DNA from 2 places in the Streptomyces sp. IBSBF 2435 genome. Region 1 is predicted to be linked to the other one. Evidence: predicted binding sites of a transcription regulator. Region 1 holds the regulator's gene; the other holds the start of a gene.
The links. The regulator HspR, encoded in region 1, represses chaperone genes until heat shock. The targets are predictions, from matches to a motif close to TTGAGNNNNNNNNNCTCAA.

Region 1 (7,065 bases):
CGGCCTCGGTCTGGCCGATCAGCCGGCGGCCCAGCTCCTCCTCCATCCGCAGCAGCTTCTGCGTCTCGCCCTCCAGCAGCCGGCCGGCCGGGATGCCGGTCCAGGCGGCGACGACGTCGGCGATGTCGTCCGGGCCGACCTGCTCCTTGACCATCGTCTCCTGGCCCGCGGCCTCCTGCTCCTCGCGGGTGGCCTCCGCCAGCTCGGCCTCGAGCTTGGGCTTCTCGGCGTAGAGCAGCTTGGAGGCGGTCTCGAAGTCGCCGTCGCGCTGGGCGCGGTCGATCCGGGTCCCGATGTCGTCGAGCCGCTCCTTCAGCTCACCGACCCGGTTCAGGCCCTGCTTCTCCTTCTCCCAGCGGGCGGTCAGGCCGCGCAGCTCCTCCTCGCGGTCGGCGAGGTCCTTGCGCAGCTTGACCAGGCGCTGCACGGCGCGGGGGTCGGTGTCGTTCTTGACCGCCATCTCCTCCATGCGCAGCCGGTCGACCGAGCGCTGCAGCTCGTCGATCTCGACCGGCGAGGAGTCGATCTCCATCCGCAGCCGGGACGCCGACTCGTCCACCAGGTCGATGGCCTTGTCGGGCAGGAAGCGCGAGGTGATGTAGCGGTCGGACAGCGTCGCCGCGGCGACCAGCGCGGAGTCGGCGATCTGCACCTTGTGGTGGGCCTCGTAGCGGCCCTTGAGGCCGCGCAGGATCGCCACCGTGTCCTCGACGGTCGGCTCGGCGACCAGCACCTGCTGGAAGCGGCGCTCCAGGGCCGGGTCCTTCTCGATCCGCTCGCGGTACTCGTCCAGCGTGGTCGCGCCGACCATCCGCAGTTCGCCGCGGGCCAGCATCGGCTTGAGCATGTTCCCCGCGTCCATGGCCGAGTCGCCGCCGGCGCCCGCGCCGACCACGGTGTGCAACTCGTCGATGAAGGTGATGACGCGGCCGTCGCTGTCCTTGATCTCGGCGAGCACCGACTTGAGCCGTTCCTCGAACTCGCCGCGGTATTTGGCGCCGGCGACCATCGCACCGAGGTCGAGCGAGACCAGCCGCTTGTCGCGCAGCGACTCGGGCACGTCGCCCTTGACGATGCGCTGGGCCAGGCCCTCGACGACCGCGGTCTTGCCGACGCCGGGCTCGCCGATGAGCACCGGGTTGTTCTTGGTGCGCCGCGAGAGCACCTGGACGACCCGGCGGATCTCCTGGTCGCGGCCGATCACCGGGTCGAGCCTGCCCTCGCGGGCCGCCGCGGTGAAGTCGGTGCCGTACTTCTCCAGCGCCTTGTACGTGCCCTCGGGATCCTGGCTGGTCACGCGCTGCCCCCCACGGGCGGTCTCGAAGGCGGTCAGCAGCTCCTTGCCGCCGGCCCCCTGACGGGTGAGCAGGTCACCGGCCGGGCCGCCCTTGACGGCGATCCCGATCAGCAGGTGCTCGGTGGAAAGGTACGCGTCCCCCAGCTCCCTGGCCCGCTCGGCGGCGTCCGCGATCACCGCGAGCAGGTCGCGGTTGGCCTGCGGCGGCGCCACGGTGGAGCCCTGCACCTTGGGCAGCCCCTCGACCAGCCGGCCGGCTCGCGCCGTGACGGCCGCCGGGTCGGCGCCGACCGCGGTGAGCAGGTCGAGCACGTTCTCGTTGTCCGTGCCGCTCAGCAGTGCGAGCAGCAGATGCGCGGGCGTCAGGTCCGGGTTGCCCTCGGAGACCGCCCGGGTGTTGGCGGCGTTGAGCGCTTCCCGGCTCTTGTTGGTCAGCTCGGCGTCCACGGGGTCGGCTCCTCCTCGGGTGCTCGTCCGTCCATTGTGCTGGCCGCGCCAGGCGGTACGCAGCACGTACATGGCTTGTTGCGTAAAGGAACATGAACGATATTGAGTCTATTCCACTCAACTTCACTTCGGCACTCCGACACAACCGGCGTGCCGCTGTTCTCCGGGCCGCTTTCGCTCCGCCCGCCTGGCTGCTGACGCCGGTGCCGCGCTGGCGCGCCGTCGCCGCTGAGCTACCGTCAGGCCATGGCACGACGCGATCCGCGCGCCCCTGAGGCGGGCTACCTCGGCTTCTGGCGCGAACACCATCTGTGCACCCTGACCACGCCCCGCCCGGACGGGTCCCCGCACATGGTGCCGGTCGGCGTCACCTACGACCCGGAGGAGGGGCTGGCCCGGGTGATCGCCAATACGTCGAGCGCCAAGGTCGCGCACGTACGCGCCGCCGGACCCGGTGGGGCGCGGGTCGCGGTCTGCCAGGTCGACCGCCGCCGCTGGGCGACCCTCGAAGGCCTCGCCACCGTCTCGCAGGACCCGGCGCGCGTCGCCGACGCCGTGGCCCGCTACACCGAGCGCTACGGCCGTACTCCCGGGCCCAACCCGCACCGCGTCGTCATCGAGATCGCCCTGACCAGAGCCATGGGCAACGCCTGACGCGGTCCCCCGGCCGCCGCGGAAGGCCGGGGCCGGGGCCGGCCTTCCGCGGGGGCCGGGGCCGGTCTCCGCAGCCCGGTCTCCGCGTCCTCCGCGTCGGGGCGGAACGTGCGGCGGGCGGGGCGGACGGGCCCGCCCCCCGACGCCCCAAACCTACTCCCGCTTGGGGCGCCACACCACCAGCGCGCTGGTGTGCTGCACATCCTGATACGGCACCAGGTCCCGCCGGTAGGACGCGTGCACCGCCGCCTCCCGCTGCTGGATGACGGCGGCGGCGCCCTCCACCGCGGCGCTCAGCTCCGCCACCCTCGCCTGGAGCGCGGCGACCTGGTTCTCCAGTTCGATGATCCGCTTGATACCGGCGAGGTTGATGCCGTCGTCCTGGGAGAGCCGCTGCACCTCGCGCAGCTGCTCGATGTCGCGGGCCGAATAGCGGCGGCCCCGCCCGGCCGTGCGGTCGGGCGACACCAGGCCGAGGCGGTCGTACTGCCGCAGGGTCTGCGGGTGCAGGCCCGACAACTCGGCCGCCACCGAGATGACGTAGACCGGGGACTCCTCGGTCAGCTGGTACGGATTGCGGCCACGGGGGCCGGGGGGGGGGGGGGGGGGGGGGGGGGGGGGGGGGGGGGGGGGGGGGGGGGGGGCGCCCCCCCCCCCCCCCCCCCCCCCCCCCCCCCCCCCCCCCCCCCCCCCCCCCCCGGCGCCGTACCGTCCATCCGGCCGTCGATGCTCATCCGTTCACGCTCCCTCTGCCGCCTTGAACAGCTCGGCCCGCGGGTCGACGTCCGCAGTCGCCTCCCGGTAGGCCTCCAGTGCGTCCAGCGCCTTGCCCTCGGTCTTCTCGGGCACCGCCACCTCGACGGTGACGAGCAGATCGCCGCGCGAACCGTCCTTGCGCACCGCGCCCTTGCCACGGGCGCGCAATGTACGCCCGTTCGGGGTGCCGGGCGGGAGCTTGAGGGTGACCGGGGGGCCGCCGAGCGTCGGCACCTTGACGTCGCCGCCCAGCGCCGCCTCCACGAAGCTGACCGGCACGGTCACCGTGAGGTTGGCGTCCTTGCGGCCGAAGATCGAGTGCCGCCCGACGTGCACGACGACGTAGAGGTCGCCCGCGGGGCCGCCGCGCTCCCCGGGAGCGCCCTTGCCCCGCAGCCTGATCCGCTGCCCGTCGGTGACCCCGGCGGGAATGCGGACCTGCATGGTGCGCGAGCTCTTCGCCCGCCCGCTGCCGTGGCAGACGTCGCAAGGTGTCTCCGCGATCAGGCCGCGGCCCTTGCAGTCCACGCACGGGTCGGTCAGCGAGAAGCCGCCACCGCCGCCGCGGGATACCTGCCCGGTGCCGACACAGGTCGGGCACACCCGCGGTGTGCCGTTCTTGTCGCCGGTGCCGGAGCACGCCTTGCAGGGCGCCTGCGAGGACATCCGCAACGGCACCGTGGCGCCGTCCACGGCCTCGGTGAAGCTCAGCGTGACCTCGGACTCGATGTCCTGGCCGCGCCTGGGCTGCACCCTGGCGCCGCCGCCGCGGTTGAACAGGCCGCCGAAGACGTCGCCGAGACCGCCGCCGAAGCCGCCGCCCTGGCCGCCGGTCGTGGTGGTGCCGCCGGGCCCGCCCTGGGCGCCGCCGAAGAGGTCGCCCAGGTCGAAGTTGAACCCGCCGGTACCGCCGGCGCCCGGGCCGGGACGGAAGCCGCCGTTGCCGAACAGCGCGCGGCCCTCGTCGTACTCCTTGCGCCGCTTGGCATCGGAGAGCACGTCGTTGGCCTCGGAGATCTCCTTGAAGCGCTCCTCGGCCTTGGCGTCGCCCTTGTTGGCGTCCGGGTGGAACTCGCGCGCGAGCTTCCGGTACGCCTTCTTGATCTCGGCCTCGGTGGCGTCCTTGGGGACGCCGAGGACCTTGTACAGGTCCTTTTCCAGCAGGTCCCTACTGATGCTCATCCCCGGCGTCCCTCCTCTCCGCTCCGTTCACACCGTCAGCCCTGGTCCGGGCCACCGGTCTCCTCGTCGTCCGCCGTGTCCACTGCCGTGTCCTGGTCCTCCGCGTCGTCGCCCTTGCCGGCACCCGGCTGGGGCTCCGCGACCGCGACCCGGGCGGGCCGCAGATTGCGCTCACCCAGGCGGTACCCGGGCTGGAGGATCTGCACGCATGTGGTCTGCGTGACATCCGGCGAATAACTGTGCATCAGGGCCTCGTGCACCAGCGGGTCGAAGGCCTCGCCCTCCTTGCCGAACTGCTGCAGCCCCAGCTTCGCCGCCACCGTCTCCAGCGACTCGGCGACCGACTTGAAGCCGCCCACCAGCTCGCCGTGCTCCCGCGCCCGGCCGATGTCGTCCAGCACCGGGAGCAGTTCGGTGAGCAGATTGGCCACCGCGATCTCCTTGACGGCGATCCGGTCCCGCTCCACCCTGCGGCGGTAGTTCTGGTACTCGGCCTGGAGCCGCTGAAGGTCCGCGGTGCGCTCGCTGAGCGCGGTGCGCACCTGGTCCAGCTGCGCCCGCAGCGCCGTCAGCTCCTTGGCGTCCCCGCCGCCGGCCCCCGGGGCCGCCTCATCGGCGGCCCCGGCGTCCTTGCCGGCGTCCGGCTGCTTGTCGCTGGCCTCGGAGGGGACGTCGGGCTCCGGCTCGAAGCCCTTCGGCTCCTCCGTCACGCTGCACCATCCCGCTTGTTGTTCTCGTCGTCGACGATCTCGGCGTCCACGACGTCGTCGTCGGCCGCGCCCGCCTGGTCGCCGGCGTCGCCCGGGCCGGCCTGGGCACCCGCGGCACCGTCGGCCTGCGTGTTGGCGTACAGCGCCTGGCCGAGCTTCTGGCTGGTGGCCGCGACCTTCTCGGTGGCATCGCGGATCGCCGCGGTGTTCTCGGAGTCGGTCGACTCGTTCTTGAGCTTCTCCTTGAGGTCCGCGATCGCGGTCTCGACCTCGGACTTCACGTCCTCGGGGAGCTTGTCCTTGTTGTCCGCGATGAACTTCTCGGTCTGGTAGGCCAGCTGCTCGCCCTGGTTGCGGATCTCGGCGGCCTCGCGGCGCTTGTGGTCCTCGTCCGCGTACTGCTCGGCCTCCTGGCGCATCCGGTCGACCTCGTCCTTGGGCAGCGAGGAGCCGCCGGTGACGGTCATCCGCTGCTCCTTGCCGGTGCCGAGGTCCTTGGCGCCGACGTGCATGATGCCGTTCGCGTCGATGTCGAAGGTGACCTCGATCTGCGGCATCCCGCGCGGGGCCGGCGGCAGACCGGTCAGCTCGAACATCCCGAGCTTCTTGTTGTACGCGGCGATCTCGCGCTCGCCCTGGTAGACCTGGATCTGCACCGACGGCTGGTTGTCCTCGGCCGTGGTGAAGATCTCCGAGCGCTTGGTCGGAATGGTCGTGTTGCGCTCGATCAGCTTGGTCATGATGCCGCCCTTGGTCTCGATACCGAGGGACAGCGGGGTGACGTCGAGCAGCAGGACGTCCTTGACCTCGCCCTTGAGCACGCCGGCCTGCAGGGACGCGCCGATGGCGACGACCTCGTCCGGGTTGACGCCCTTGTTGGCGTCCTTGCCGCCGGTCAGCTCGCGCACCAGCTCGGCCACGGCCGGCATACGGGTGGAGCCGCCGACCAGGACCACGTGGTCGATCTCGGACAGCTGGATGCCGGCGTCCTTGATCACGTTGTGGAACGGCGTCTTGCAGCGCTCCAGCAGGTCGCTGGTGAGCTGCTGGAACTGCGCGCGGGTCAGCTTCTCGTCCAGGTGCAGCGGACCCTCGGCGGACGCGGTGATGTACGGCAGGTTGATCGAGGTCTCGGTGGACGAGGACAGCTCGATCTTCGCCTTCTCCGCCGCCTCGCGGAGCCGCTGGAGCGCCATCTTGTCGCGGCCCAGGTCCACGCCGTGGCCGGACTGGAACTGCTTGACCAGGTAGTCCACCACCCGCTGGTCCCAGTCGTCGCCGCCGAGGTGGTTGTCGCCGTTGGTGGCCTTGACCTCGACGACGCCGTCACCGATCTCCAGCAGGGACACGTCGAAGGTGCCGCCGCCGAGGTCGAAGACCAGGATCGTCTGGTCGTCCTTGTCGAGCCCGTACGCCAGCGCCGCCGCGGTCGGCTCGTTCACGATCCGCAGCACGTTCAGACCGGCGATCTCGCCGGCCTCCTTGGTCGCCTGGCGCTCGGAGTCGTTGAAGTACGCCGGGACGGTGATCACCGCGTCGGTGACCTTCTCGCCCAGGTACGACTCCGCGTCCCGCTTGAGCTTCTGCAGGATGAAGGCGCTCATCTGCTGCGGGTTGAAGTCCTTGCCGTCCAGGTTGATCTTCCAGTCGGTGCCCATGTGGCGCTTGACCGACCGGACGGTCCTGTCGACGTTGGTGACGGCCTGGCGCTTGGCCACCTCGCCGACCAGCACCTCGCCGTTCTTCGCGAAGGCGACGACGGACGGCGTGGTCCTGGCGCCCTCTGCGTTGGTGATGACGGTGGGCTCGCCGCCTTCGAGAACGCTGACGACGGAATTAGTCGTGCCCAGGTCGATGCCGACCGCACGTGCCATGGTGAATCCTCCTGCTGACTTGAGTGGAACTGACTCAAGAGTGCCTGAGCGGTTTCCTCCTGTCAACAGACGTGAGTCGGGTCGGCTCAACTTAGCGGCGCGCATTCGGCGCACCCAGCGTGCGGGGCCGGTTACGGCTCCGCGT
Region 2 (7,065 bases), on a different contig from region 1:
CCATCGACAACATCGGCAAGACCAAGCAGACGCCGATCAGCCCGGTCCAGCCCCCCGCCGGAGGCTGGCCCGCGGTCGACCCGCAGATCAAGCGCGCCAACCTGAACGACCGGACCGACGTCGTCACCATCGGCGTCGGCGGCAACAGCCTGCCCTTCGGCGGCATGCTCCTCACGTGCCTGGAACTGGGTCCGAAGACCGGCGAGTCCTGCCGCGAGCACTACACCGACCCGCCCGCGGGCGAGGAGGGCATCCAGGACAAGCTCGCCAGGGTCCAGGACGAGTACATCGAGATGCTGGCCAAGGTGCACGAAGCCGCGCCCAACGCCAAGGTGATCACCGTCGGCTACCCGGCGGTCCTGCCGGACCAGGCCAGTGACTGCAACCGCCTGTCCCTCACCGAGCTGGGCTCGATCAAACACGCCGACATCGACTGGCTCCGTGACAACGTCCTCAAGCCGCTGAACAGCACCATCCAGCGGGTCACCTCGTTCTTCGGCGACCGCTACGTCGACGTCTACTCCTCCAGCGTGGGCCATGACGCCTGCCAGCCCGCAGGCACCAAGTGGGTCGAGGGGATCTGCGGCGACGCCGCCGGCTACTGGCCCTCAAGCCTCCCCGGCACCGCGCTGAAGTGCGGTCTCATCAACAAGCGCGTCACCCTGGTCCACCCCAATGGCGCGGGATACGCCAACACCGCCGCGCATGTCGAACGAGCCGTCCGCATCGCTCTCCTGGAACGCTGACCGACCGCCCACCGGCGCCGGTGCCCCCGCCCGCGTGGGACCGCGGGCGGGGGCCCGCCATGTGCAGCCGGACGTGGCCGCGAACACGATCGCGGCCAGCACCTTCCGGTCACCGTGCCGACGACGGCCACCACCTTGAGGCCGCACCGGCGCCTCCGGCACCACTGCGAGTCGCGGTCATGGTCGCGCGCGCAGTTCCCCGCGCCCCTTCGTGGCACGTCTCCTCCGCCAATGAGGGTGAGGTCCGGCTCCCCCGCCGCAGAGGGCAAGCGTCTTCAGGGGCGCGAGGAACTGCGCGACAAGCCACGACGCAGCCGCAGGCAAGCACGCCACCGCAAGCGGCACCCACCCAGGCGCGCGGGCAACTGCGCGACCAGCCACGAGGGTGCCGCAGCCGCGGAACCGGCACGAGCCCCGCAGGGGCCGGTGACGCCCGCCGCGCAGGCGATCGCTCAGGGCGAACACGCCCCCGGGAACACCAGCGGAGCTCCCCGCATTGAGCCAGGTGTACTCAACTTGCTTGCATTAGGAGCGATCATGCCGATTGAGTCCCTCTCCTCCAACCCGCTGACCCTGCCTGTCCTCCCGCTGGACGGCGAAGTCGTGCTGCCCGGCATGGTCGTGCCGCTCGACCTCTCCGACTCCGAGGTCCGCGCCGCCGTCGAGGCCGCGCAGGCCGCGCACCCGGCCGGCAGCGGCGGCAAGCCGCGGGTGCTGCTCGTGCCGCGGATCGACGGCAATTACGCCGCCGTCGGCACCCTCGGCACGGTGGAGCAGGTCGGACGGCTGTCCGACGGCGACCCCGGCGCCGTGATCAGGGGCCGCAGCCGGATCAGGATCGGCGCGGGCACCACCGGTCCCGGCGCGGCCCTGTGGGTCGAGGGCACCGTCATAGACGAGCCGACCCCCGCCGAGTCGCCCGGCACCGTGGCCGAGCTGATGAAGGAGTACAAGGCGCTGGCCACCAGCTGGCTGCGCAAGCGCGGTGCCTGGCAGGTCGTGGACCGGGTGCAGCAGATCGACGACGTCGGCCAGCTCGCCGACAACTCCGGCTACAGCCCCTACCTGACCGCCGAGCAGCGCGTCGAGCTGCTGGAGACCGTCGACCCGGTGGCCCGGCTGAAGCTGGCCATCCAGTGGCTGCGCGACCACCTCGCCGAGCAGGACGTCGCCGAGACGATCCGCAAGGACGTCCAGGAGGGCATGGAGAAGCAGCAGCGCGAATTCCTGCTGCGCCAGCAGCTCGAAGCGGTCCGCAAGGAACTGTCCGAGCTGAACGGCGACCCCGAGGACGAGGCCGACGACTACCGCGCCCGGGTCGAGGCCGCGGAGCTGCCGGACAAGGTGCGCGAGGCGGCGCTCAAGGAGGTCGAGAAGCTGGAGCGGTCCTCCGACGCCTCACCCGAGGGCAGCTGGATCCGCACCTGGCTCGACACCGTGCTCGAACTGCCGTGGAGCACGACGACCGAGGACACGTACGACGTCGCGGGCGCCCGCGCGGTGCTGGACGCCGACCACGCGGGTCTGGACGACGTCAAGGAGCGCATCACCGAATACCTCGCCGTACGCAAGCGCAGGGCCGACCGCGGCCTCGGCGTCGTGGGCGGTCGCCGCGGCGGCGCGGTGCTGGCGCTGGTCGGCCCGCCCGGCGTCGGAAAGACGTCGCTCGGCGAGTCGGTGGCGCGGGCGATGGGCCGCAAGTTCGTCCGGGTCGCGCTGGGTGGTGTACGGGACGAGGCCGAGATCCGCGGCCACCGCAGGACGTACGTCGGCGCGCTGCCCGGCCGGGTCGTACGGGCCATCAAGGAGGCCGGGTCGATGAACCCGGTGGTGCTGCTCGACGAGATCGACAAGGTCGGCTCGGACTATCGCGGCGACCCGGCCGCGGCCCTGCTGGAGGTCCTGGACCCGGCGCAGAACCACACCTTCCGCGACCACTACCTGGAAGTCGAGCTGGACCTGTCCGACGTGGTCTTCCTGGCCACGGCGAATGTGCTGGAGGCCATCCCCGAGCCGCTGCTCGACCGGATGGAGCTGGTGCGGCTTGACGGCTACACCGAGGACGAGAAGGTCGTCATCGCCAGGGACCACCTGCTGCCGCGCCAGCTGGAGCGGGCGGGCCTCGACGCCGAGGAGGTGACCCTGGAGGAGGGCGCGCTGCGCCGGCTGGCCGGGGAGTACACCCGGGAGGCCGGGGTCCGGGCGCTGGAGCGCACGGTCGCCCGCATCCTGCGGAAGATCGCCGCCCGGCACGAGCTGGGCGACCAGGAGCTGCCCTTCTCCGTCGGGCCCGACGACCTGCGCAAGCTGATCGGCCGGCCGCACCACGTGCCGGAGGCCGCGCAGGACCCGGAGGAGCGGCGCACGGCGGTGCCCGGGGTGGCCACCGGGCTCGCGGTGACCGGCGCGGGCGGTGACGTCCTGTACATCGAGGCGTCGCTGGCCGACCCGGAGACCGGCGGTTCCGGGCTCCAGCTCACCGGCCAGCTGGGTGACGTGATGAAGGAGTCCGCGCAGATCGCGCTGTCCTTCCTGCGCTCGCGCGGCGCCGAGCTGGAGCTGCCGGTCGGCGACCTCAAGGAGCGGGGCGTGCACATCCACGTGCCGGCCGGCGCGGTGCCCAAGGACGGGCCGAGCGCCGGTGTCACGATGACGACCGCGCTGGCGTCGCTGCTGTCCGGGCGGCGGGTGCGCACCGACGTCGCGATGACCGGCGAGGTGTCGCTGACCGGGCGGGTGCTGCCGATCGGCGGGGTCAAGCAGAAGCTGCTGGCCGCGCACCGGGCCGGGATCACCACCGTGGTGATCCCCAAGCGGAATGAGCCGGACCTGGACGACGTGCCCGCCGAGATCCTGGACGCGCTCGACGTCCACCCGGTCAGCGATGTCCGCCAGGTGCTGGCGCTGGCCCTGGACACCGCCGAGGCCGGCGTCCCGGAGGTGCCGGTGGCCGCCTGACGGCCGCCCCGCCACCGCGACAGCAGGCGGCCCCTTCCCCCGCGTTCGGGGGAAGGGGCCGCCTGCGTGGGCGGATCAGCCGTTGGCGTAGGCCTTGACGCGGTCGAGAGCGCCGTTGAAGCGGTCCTGGTCACCGGGGAAGGTGCCGGAGTCCGCGTACTGCCAGAAGGTCTGGTAGCCCCAGCCGGCCGGCAGGGTGCCGATGGAGGTGGCGTACCGGGCGAGCCAGAGCGCGTTGTTGGCGGCGAAGGCGCCGCTGTTGCCCGTGCAGGTCGTCCACCAGTTGGTGGAGGTGTAGATCGTCGGGTAGCGCCCGGTCCTGGCATGGTATTCGTTCGAGAACGAGGAGATCCAGCTCACCATCGCGCCGGCCGTCTTGCCGTAACAGGTGGCGCCGTACGGGTTGTACTCCATGTCCAGCGCGCCCGGCAGCGTCTTGCCGTCCTTGGACCAGCCGCCGCCGTGCGCGACGAAGTAATCGGCCTGGGCCGCGCCGGTCGACACGTCGGGCAGGGCGAAGTGGTAGGAGCCGCGGATCATGCCGACGTTGTAGGAGCCGTTGTACTGCTGGGTGAATTTGGGATTGGTGTACGAGGTGCCCTCGGTGGCCTTGACGTACGCGAATTTCGCGCCGTTCGACCAGGCGCCGGCCCAGTTGACGCTGCCCTGGTAGCTGGAGACGTCCAGGCCCGGGGTCTGGCTGACCTTCGGGGTGGCGGCCTTGGAGTCGCCGGGGGCGATCGCGCCCTCGTGGATCCTGATCTGGGAGCCCAGCCAGTCCAGGTCCGGGTGCGTCATGTGACCGGAATTCGCCGCGTGGGCGGTGCCGGGTGCGGCGAGCGCCATCGCGAGCATCGTGACGAGTGAACCGGCCAGGAGCGCGAGCCTGGTCCGGACCGAGCCGTTGCCGTGCACGACGGAGAAATCTCCGTGGGACATGCGTGCCTCCAGGTGGGGGGACTCGGCATGACCTTGGAATGGTCATGACAGTTGGACGGTACGTGGGACGCTGCGCGCGTGGGAAAAGGGTCCTGTTACCGCCGTTGGTCTACTCCTGCGAAATACTTGGCGTGCTGCGGAAACCACCGTGTGTAAAGACAACTTTCAGGCGTTGAAAGCGGGAATGCTGTGACCGACGCGCGCAATGCGGCAGATGCGACGGGCGCGGACCCGTCGGCGGACGCGCTGGAGCGGGAGCTGACGGTGCTCTTCCGGCGCGCCCGGGCGGCCTCGGGGGAGCTGGCCAGGGCGGTGCATCCCGACCTCGAACCTGCGGCCTACGGGCTCCTGGTCCGGCTCCAGGAGGTCGAGCCCGAACGGGCTACCGACCTGGCGTCCTACTTCGGGGTCGGCAAGGCGACGATGAGCCGACAGCTGCGGGCACTTGAGGTTCTCGGGCTGGTCACCCGGGAGCCGGATCCCGCCGACGGGCGGGCCTTCCTGATGCGGCTCACCCCGGGCGGCCGGGACCGCTTCAACCGGGTGCGCGGTGCCCGGCGCGCCGCCTACCTCCGCCAGCTCGCCGCCTGGAACCGCACGGATCTCGCGGAGCTGGCCCGCCTCCTCCACGACCTGAACGAGTCCACGGCGGAAGTCCTCTGAACAGCCGCCTCCACCCGGGTGAGCGGTCCTCCGTGCCGCAGCCCGGTCTCCGGCCTCCGGCCGCGACGGACCGCCGTACGGGCACGGCGGCCACTGCCCCCCCCCGGGCGGGGGCGCCCCGGGGGTTCAGAGCTCGGCCAGCACGGCGGTCGCGTCGTCGAACGGCTTGCCCCGCGGCACGGCGGAACCCTCGGGATCGGCCAGCTCCAGCTCGCGCACCCGGGCGAGCAGGCGGTCAGGCCCCCCTTTGCGGAGCAGTGCGAAGGCCGAAGCCCAGTCGTCCGTACCGAAGACCTCCACCCCCCGCGCGGCCCCGTCGCTGAGCGCGGCGACCGCCCGTACCGCCGCGACCGGCACGGAGCCGGTGACCGCCCGCCCGGCCACCCGGGGATCGGCGGCGGCCGTGAAGAAGCCCCCCGGGAGGTTCCGCAGGGCGGCGACCTGGTGCCCGGCGGCCCGCAGCCGGTCGATCCGGTCGTCCAGCACCGGTGTGAGGACGCCGTCCGTCCCCTCCACCAGCAGAACGGAATCGGACAGCACGAGGTACTCCAGCTCCGCCGCCCCCCACCGCACCGCCACGGCTGTGGCTTGCGGCGTCAGAGGGTGAGAAAGGTCACACGTGCCCCGGTGCGCATCCGCCGTCACGGTGATCGCGGCCGACAGGCACTCGGCAAGAGTGGCGTCAGGCCGCGAAACGGACAGTTCGAGCAGCGCCCCGCCCAGCCGGGCGGTGAACCAGGGCACGGAGTGGACGCAGTTCCCGTTGTCCGGCGGCGGGGTGACACCGTCCAGCAGGACCAGCGCCCCGCCGTGCCCACCGGCGGGCAGCGCCACCGCCACGAAGTCCTCATTGGGCGCCCCGGGCACACCGGGAGCCGTCGCCGTCTCGATACGCATAGTGCTCAGTGTGCGGCAGTGCGCGTTCGAAACCTTTCGACCGGGCGGTCGGTCGGCGCGCCTGTGGGCGGGCATCCTGTCAAAGCCGGGCAGTACGCGCCAGTACGTGCCCGGCGTGGCGAACCGCCGCCCACGCAGCTCGGCTTGTCCGGTGTGTCGCCGGTGCGCTTCACTCGTTCGAGTGTCCGGAGGAGGGAGGCATGGCCCCCCTCCTGGCGGGACTGCAAGGGTCGGTGTCAGCCCCTGCATATTCCTGGGGAACCCCCGCCGGCGATACGTGATTGCGAGCCAGAAGTGCGTGAACGACGTCAAGCGCGTGAGCGTCGGGTCAGACAGCGCATGCTCGCCGCCCTGCTGGTGTCCGCTGCCGTGGTCCTGGCCGCGGCCACGCCCGGCGTCGCGCTCGGCGTCGGCGACCTGAGGGCGGCCCAGAACCGGTCCTCCGCCGCGGTGCTGGCCTCCCGCACCGCTGTTCTCGCCCACGACCTGGCCGACGAGCGGGACGACGTGGCCGCGCTGGTCGCGGCCGACACGAAGACGCCGCAGACGCCCGCCGCGGACCGCACCAGGACCGACCGGCAGGCGCACGACGTGCTGGCGGCCGACCCGCCCGCCGCGGTGCGGACCGCGCTCGCCTTACTGCCCGGCATCCGTACCGCCGCACTCGCCGCGCGGGCCGGCCAGCAGGGCGTCCAGGCCGTCGTGACCGCGTATCAGCCGCTGATCGACGCGCTCGGGCGGACCGGGGAAGGGCCCGGCGCCGATCCGCTCACCCGGGTGGCGGGCGCCGCGGCGCTCCAGCGCGGGCTGCTGGTGGGCGCCCTCACCCAGGGCGGCGGACAGTCCGCGCTGGTGGCCGCAG

Region 2: the regulator HspR is predicted to act here: its motif matches at 1,243-1,261, upstream of lon (endopeptidase La).

The regions. Positions count from the first base shown of each region.
Region 1 covers NZ_JAJSYW010000065.1:4,754-11,818, reverse strand. The annotation lists gene clpB (ATP-dependent chaperone ClpB) at 1-1,744, opposite strand, end outside; gene V7E46_RS15130 (pyridoxamine 5'-phosphate oxidase family protein) at 1,991-2,398, shown strand; gene V7E46_RS15125 (heat shock protein transcriptional repressor HspR) at 2,552-2,962, opposite strand; gene dnaJ (molecular chaperone DnaJ) at 3,137-4,336, opposite strand; gene grpE (nucleotide exchange factor GrpE) at 4,372-5,046, opposite strand; gene dnaK (molecular chaperone DnaK) at 5,043-6,920, opposite strand; gene V7E46_RS15105 (hypothetical protein) at 7,052-7,065, opposite strand, start outside.
Region 2 covers NZ_JAJSYW010000206.1:1,574-8,638, reverse strand. The annotation lists gene V7E46_RS28945 (SGNH/GDSL hydrolase family protein) at 1-746, shown strand, start outside; partial or broken gene V7E46_RS28940 (IS5/IS1182 family transposase) at 762-911, opposite strand; gene lon (endopeptidase La) at 1,284-3,704, shown strand; gene V7E46_RS28930 (lysozyme) at 3,780-4,643, opposite strand; gene V7E46_RS28925 (MarR family winged helix-turn-helix transcriptional regulator) at 4,833-5,306, shown strand; gene V7E46_RS28920 (hypothetical protein) at 5,433-6,203, opposite strand; partial or broken gene V7E46_RS28915 (sensor histidine kinase) at 6,543-7,065, shown strand, end outside.